2 linked regions of the Ancylobacter polymorphus genome follow. The protein of the gene in region 2 interacts with the protein of the main gene of each other region in a pairwise test. Links are inferred from orthologs where the notes say so. Each region holds a gene or a part of one and is shown on either strand. Other genes may lie near its edges.

What was found.
Region 1: the proteins of topA (region 2) and K9D25_RS11630 interact in binary tests that used the Escherichia coli proteins (3 or more experiments, as listed by UniProt). The link is inferred for Ancylobacter polymorphus from one-to-one orthologs.

The regions. Positions count from the first base shown.
Region 1 is NZ_CP083239.1:2,467,740-2,470,883, reverse strand. Bases 283-3,114 are described here. They hold K9D25_RS11630 (IMPACT family protein), read left to right. Parts: upstream 283-1,308; coding sequence 1,309-1,920; downstream 1,921-3,114. Other genes in these bases: K9D25_RS11620 (DUF6790 family protein), read left to right, coding at 3,041-3,114; K9D25_RS11625 (heme-dependent oxidative N-demethylase family protein), read left to right, coding at 2,064-3,011; K9D25_RS11635 (5-guanidino-2-oxopentanoate decarboxylase), read left to right, coding at 283-1,248. Outside these bases: more of K9D25_RS11635, read left to right, coding at 1-282; more of K9D25_RS11620, read left to right, coding at 3,115-3,144.
Region 2 is NZ_CP083239.1:3,617,131-3,620,692, reverse strand. The notes cover bases 36-3,285. They hold topA (type I DNA topoisomerase), read right to left. Parts: upstream 2,912-3,285; coding sequence 236-2,911; downstream 36-235. Other genes in these bases: K9D25_RS17330 (hypothetical protein), read left to right, coding at 3,187-3,285; K9D25_RS17340 (MDR family MFS transporter), read left to right, coding at 36-123. In the rest of the region: more of K9D25_RS17340, read left to right, coding at 1-35; more of K9D25_RS17330, read left to right, coding at 3,286-3,405; DNA-processing protein DprA, read right to left, coding at 3,434-3,562. UniProt on the Escherichia coli protein: Releases the supercoiling and torsional tension of DNA, which is introduced during the DNA replication and transcription, by transiently cleaving and rejoining one strand of the DNA duplex.

The sequences.
Region 1 (3,144 bases), 1.1 Mb from region 2 along the record:
GATCAGGCGGCACTGATGAAAAGCTTCGCCGCCGCCTCCTGGACGCTGAACGATCCGGCGGACCTCGCCTCGGTGGTGGCGCAGGCCTTCGCGGTCATGGGCTCGGCGCGGCCGGGGCCGGTGCATATCGAAATTCCCACCGATGTGATGCCGCTGCCGGCCGGCGCGATCGTCGCCAGGGCCACCGTACCGGCCCGTCCCGGTGCGGCGGCGGCGACGCTGCATCAGCTCGCCGCCCTGTGCGATGACGCCCGGCGCATCGTGCTGATGTGCGGCGGCGGCGCCGTCGCGGCGGCGGACGCGATCGAAGCGCTGGCGGAAAAGCTCGACGCGCCCGTGGTCATGACCGTGAACGCGCGCGGCCTTCTAGCCGGCCATCCCCTGCGCGTGCCGGCGAGCCCGAGCCTTGCCGCCACCCGCCGGCTCATCGCCGAGGCGGATCTCGTCATCGGGCTCGGCACCGAAATGGGCCAGACCGATTACGACATGTATGATGACGGCCACTTCCCCTCGCTGGCCACATTCGTGCGCGTCGACATCGACCCGCTCCAGCTCGCCCGCGCGCCGCGCGCGGACCTTCCCGTGCTGTCGACGGTGGAAGCGGCGGTCGAGGGCCTCCTGCCGCTCGTTGCCGCCCGCAGCGGCGACGGTGCGGCGCGGGCGGCAGCGACGCGCGAGGCGGCGTGGCAGGAACTGACGCCGAAAATCCGCACCGAGATCGGCGTGATCGAGGCGATCTACGCCGCACTGCCGGACGCGCTGGTGGTGGGCGATTCCACCCAGGCCGTCTATGCCGGCAATCTCTATCTCGATCTCGCCCGCCCGCGCGCCTGGTTCAATGCCGCCACCGGCTTCGGCGCGCTGGGCTACGGCCCGCCGGCCGCCATCGGCGCGGCGCTCGGTGCGCCGGAGCGCCCGGTGGTCTGCCTCACCGGCGATGGCGGGTTCCAGTTCTCCCTCGCCGAGATCGGCTCGGCGGTCGATGCCGGAACGCGGGTGATCTTCCTCGTGTGGAACAATGACGGCTATCAGGAGATCGAGACCTACATGGTCTCGAACGGCATCACCCCGGAGGGCGTGAAGCCCTCCCCGCCGGATTTCCTCGGCATGGCCGGGGCCTATGGCGTGCCCGCGCTGCGGCTCTCGGATGTGAGCGAGCTCGGCGCGGCCCTCACCGCCGCCAAGGAGCGCAACGGGCCGAGCCTGATCGAAATTCACCAGACGCGCACGCACGGCGCCACCGCCTGACGCGCCGCGCCTCTTCGATCCGGCGGAGGCATTTTCGCCGGAATTGGTCTAGACGGGGCCATGGTCGAGCGCTTCACCCTCATTGACGTGGCCCAGTGCCAGCAGGAGATCAAGAAAAGCCGCTTCCGCGCGGCGGCCGCGCCCGTGGCGGACGAGGCGGCGGCGAAGGCGTTCATCGCCGCGCAGTCCGATCCCGGGGCCAATCACAATTGCTGGGCGTGGCGGATCGGCGCCGCCTACCGCTTCAGCGATGACGGCGAGCCTTCCGGCACCGCCGGCAAGCCGATCCTCGCCGCGCTCGACGGGCAGAACCTAGACCGTGTCGCCGTGGTGGTCACGCGCTGGTTCGGCGGCATTCTGCTCGGCAGCGGCGGGCTGGTGCGCGCCTATGGCGGCACCGCCGCGCAATGCCTGCGCGAGGCCGCGAAGGTGGCGCTGGTGGAGACGGTGGCGGGGACGGCGGAGTGCGGCTTCAGCGATCTCGCTCTGGTGCAGGCGCGCCTCGGTGCCCTGCCCGGCGTGGAGGTCGCGGTGGAGGCCTTCACCGCGAGCGGCGCCATCCTGTCGATTGTGTCACCGGCCGCCCAAGTGGAGCCTGTGCAGCGACTGCTGTCCGACCTCACCAGCGGGCGCTCGCGGCTGCGATGGCAGGACGAGACGCCCGACGCCTGACGCCCCCCTCGCCCCCCGCCCTGCGTTTTCCGCAGGGCATCCGGCGTCGGCTGGCGACAATTTGGGCTGACGAAAACCCTGCACAGGTTCTAAGCTAACCCCACGCGGGCCCCTGCCCGTCTCCGCCAGCCGAGCACGTTTTTATGAACATCGCCGCCCCCCCGACCTCCCCCGCCGCCGCGCCCATTGCCGACGCCTTCGCCCACACGCCCTATGACGGGTCGCGCAAGGCGTTTTCCGTCGGCCTCGCCCCGCTCGACCTCGCGGAATGGATCGAGCCCGACGCCCACCTCGCCACCACGCTGGCCGAGCGCGCGGCGTTGATCCGCGACAAGCGCGACATCGTGGTGTGCGAGGAGCCGGACACCCGCGCGGCGCAGCGCGAGACGCTGGAGCTGCTCGTCGCCCATCTCACCGCGCGCTTTCCCGATCAGTACCGGCTGCAGGGCCGCCACCTCACCGTGACCGCCACCGGCCAGACCTTCGATCTCGACGACGAGAGCGAGGCACCGCTGGTCGTCGCCGGGCAGATCGTCTCCGACGATCTCGTGCTGCTGCGCAAAGGCGAGGCCGGCTACCGCCTCGTCGCCGCCGTGCTGTGCTTTCCCTCCGCCTGGTCGCTCACCGAAAAATTCGGCCAGTCGCTCGACGAACTCCACCGCGCGGTGCCGGGCTATGAGAGCAAGCTCGCCCGGGTGATGAACCGCATCTTCGAGAATCTGAAGGTCGATCAGCCGGTGTGGCGGGTGAACTGGTCGATCTATCCCGATGACGAGCGGCACCACCCCGAATCGAAGGAGCGCCCGCGCCACTGGTTCGAGGACCCCGCCCATCTCGCCCCGGAAGCCTTCGTGCGGGTGGAACGCCAGACCCTGCGCCGCCTGCCGGAGAGCGGCGACATGCTGTTCACCATCCGCATTCATGTCGACCCGTTCCTCGCCTTCCGCCGCCACCCGGAAGGGCGCACCCTCGCCGCCTCGCTGCGCGAGCAGATTCTCGGCCTCGACGCCGACCAGCTGGCGTATAAGGGGCTGACCGAGCACCGCGACGCCGTGGCGGCGGCGCTGGAAAGACTGGCGGCGGGCGACTGAACCGGCCGCGCATGTGGGGGGAAAGGCTGATGGTCTTCTGGGTTCCGTTGATCGCCTGGGCGCTCGCCATCGGCCTCGCCCTGCTGATGTCGTGGCGCGGGCCGCACCCGTTCTCGCTCGCCCTCGTGGTGGA
Region 2 (3,562 bases):
GGCGCCTTCCGCTGGGTGTTCGTGGCGGCGGCCGGCGCGCTGGGCGTGTCGCTGCTCGCCATGCTGGCGATGGAGGAGCGCCCGCTGCGCTCCGGCCATCCCCCCGCGCCGCTGCCGGAATAGCGCGTTTTCGAGCGAAGTGGATACCGGTTCGCGTGAAGAAAACGCGACAAAACAAAGACTTAGATCATTTCACTGTCTCCGTCAAACAGTGAAATGATCTAGGCGCCGGCGCTCAGCCGGCTGCCGTCTTCTTCGCCGCCGCCTTCTTGGCGGGCGCCTTTTTCGCTGCCGGCTTCTTGGCCACCGGATCTTTGGCGGTGGCCGCCTTCTTCGCCTGTGCCTTCTCGGCGGCGGGTTTCGCCGCCGCGCGGCGCGCGGGCTTCGCCGGAGCGGAGCCGGCCTTGGCGGTGATGAGTTCCACCGCCTGTTCCAGCGTTACCGCTTCCGGGTCCATGTCCTTGGGCAGGGTGGCGTTCACCTTGCCATGGTTGACATAGGCGCCGAAGCGGCCGGGCCGCACGGTGATCGCCCCGCCAAGCGTGGGATGTTCGCCGAGCTCGCGCCCGCCGACCGCGCCGCGCCGGCCGGGGCCCTTGCTCTGCTTGTCGGCGATCAGCGCCACCGCCCGGTTGAGGCCGATGGCGAGAATGTCGTCGCCCGGCTCGATATTGGCGTAGGTCTTGCCGGTCTGGACATAGGGCCCGAACCGGCCGATGCCGGCGAGGATCGGCTCGCCGGTCTCGGGATGCAGGCCGATTTCGCGCGGCAGGGAGAGCAGCGCCAGCGCGGTGTCGAGATCGACATCGGCGGGCGCGAGGCCCTTGGGCAGGCTGGAACGCTTGGGCTTCTCGCCGTCCTTGCCCTCGCCGAGCTGGAGATAGGTGCCGAAGCGCCCGGCGCGGATGGTCACTTCCAGCCCCGTCACCGGATCGGTGCCGAGCACGCGGGTGCCGTTGGCGTCACCGCCATTGGCCTCGTCCGCGCCCTGTGCCGCCAGCGGGCGGGTGTATTTGCACTCGGGATAGTTCGAGCAGCCGATGAAGGCGCCGAACTTGCCGACCTTCAGCGACAGCCGGCCGGTGCCGCAGGTCGGGCAGATGCGCGGGTCCGAACCGTCTTCCTTGGGCGGGAAGATGTGCGCGGTGAGCATGCCGTCGAGCGCGGAAATGACATCGGAGACGCGCAGCTCCTTGGTCTCGCCGACGGCGGCCATGAAGTCGCGCCAGAAATCGCGCAGCACGTCCTTCCACTGCAGCTCGCCATTGGAGATGCGGTCGAGCTTCTCTTCGAGGTCGGCGGTGAAGTCGTATTCGACATAGCGGTCGAAGAAGCTCTCGAGGAAGGCGGTGACGAGACGGCCCTTGTCCTCGGGCACCAGACGGCGCTTGTCGAGCTTCACATATTCGCGGTCGCGCAGCACGGCGAGCACGGAGGCATAGGTGGAGGGCCGGCCGATGCCGAGCTCTTCCATGCGCTTGACCAGCGACGCCTCGGAATAGCGCGGCGGCGGCTCGGTGAAGTGCTGGTCCGCCTTGATGCCCTTGCTGGCGAGCGCCTCGCCCGCCGCCATGGAGGGCAGGCGGCGGCTCTCCTCGTCGTCCTCGTCGTCGTCGCTGCCCTCGCGGTAGAGGGTGAGGAAGCCGTCGAACTTGATGACCGTGCCGGTGGCGCGCAGTTCCAGCGCCCGGCCGCCCGCCTTCGCGTCGATATCGACCGTGGTGCGTTCCAGCTCGGCCGATTCCATCTGGCTGGCGATGGTGCGCAGCCAGATCAGCTCATAGAGCTTGGCCTGATCGGGCTCGAGCTGGCGGATCACGTCCTTCGGCCGGCGCGACAGATCGGTCGGGCGGATCGCCTCATGCGCTTCCTGCGCGTTCTTCGCCTTGGCGGTGTATTTGCGTGGGGCGGAGGGCACGTAGCGCTCGCCATAGTCGCGGGCGATGACGGAGCGGGCACCGGCGACCGCTTCCGGCGCCATGTCGACGCCGTCGGTCCGCATATAGGTGATGAGGCCGACGGTCTCGCCGCCGACATCGACGCCCTCATAGAGCCGCTGCGCGATGCGCATCGTGATGGCCGGGGCGAAGCCGAGCTTGCGGCTCGCCTCCTGCTGCAGCGTGGAGGTGGTGAAAGGCGGGGAGGGGTTGCGGCGGGCGGGCTTGGCCTCGACCGAGCGCACCTTGAAATCCGCCTTTTCCAGCGCGGCGCGGAAATCGGCCGCCTCCGCCTCGGTGCCGACATCCAGCCGGGTGATCTTCTTGCCGTCGGCGCCGACGAGCCGGGCCTCGAAGGTCTCCTGCCGGGGCGTCGCCAGCTGGGCGGCGATGGACCAGTATTCGCGCTTGACGAAGGTTTCGATCTCGCGCTCGCGGTCGCAGACGAGGCGCAGCGCCACCGACTGCACGCGCCCGGCCGAGCGGGCGCCGGGCAGCTTGCGCCACAGCACGGGCGAGAGGGTGAAGCCGACGAGATAATCGAGCGCGCGGCGGGCGAGATAGGCATCCACCAGTGCGGCGTCGATGACGCGCGGATGCTGCATCGCCTCCAGCACCGCCTGCTTGGTGATGGCGTTGAAGACGACGCGCGAGACCGGCTGCGCCTTCAGCGCGCGCTTTTCCTTCAGCACTTCCAGCACGTGCCAGGAAATCGCCTCGCCTTCGCGATCCGGGTCGGTGGCGAGAATGAGGCCGTCCGCCTCCTTCACCGCACGGGCGATATCGGACAATCGCTTCTGCGCCTTGGGATCGACATCCCACAGCATGCGGAAATCGTCGTCGGGATTGACCGACCCATCCTTGGCCGGAAGGTCGCGTACGTGCCCATACGAGGCGAAAACCTCGTAGCCCGAGCCGAGATATTTGTTGATCGTCTTCGCCTTGGCAGGCGATTCGACGATGACGACCTGCATGTGCGCGCCACGTCCTTTGAAGGGTCCAGCCCCGAGAGGCCGGGAAAATGGGGTAGAGGCCCCGGTGTGTCAAATGCCAAGCACGCGCCGTGCCGCAGACGGATGCGCGGGGCAGGGTTTCGCAGCTGTTCCAGCGCACCCGTCGCCGCCGTGGCAGCGCTTTCGCGCTCTGCTCGGTAAGGTTGTGTAATATTCATGAATGCACGCAATTGGCGTGACAAGTCGCGGCGCTGTGGTACGCTGTTCCGTGCCGCTATCAGCCACGGGCGCCTGACGTGACCGACAATGATCCTGCGCATAGGACGGTGAGGGAAGCGGCGGAGTACATCGCCGCCCTCTCACGGGAACTGGCGACCCTCGCCGCCCGCAACAAGCTGGACATGCTGTCTTATCTGCTTGAGATGGCCTATGCCGAGGCCCGTGACACGGCCCACCGCGAGACCGAGACGCGCCGGGCGGGACGGCGCGGGGCACCTTCCATCGAGGCGCCCTAAGCCGCGTGGGCGCGAGCCTCGGCCGCGTTCAGACCAGCGAGACGCTGCCGTCGCGGTGGCGTTCCAGCCGGCCCGCCAGCTCCAGCTCCAGCAGCAGGATCTGCACCTCGCTGACCCGGGCGCCCGACAGCGCCACCAGATCGTCCACTGCCAGCGG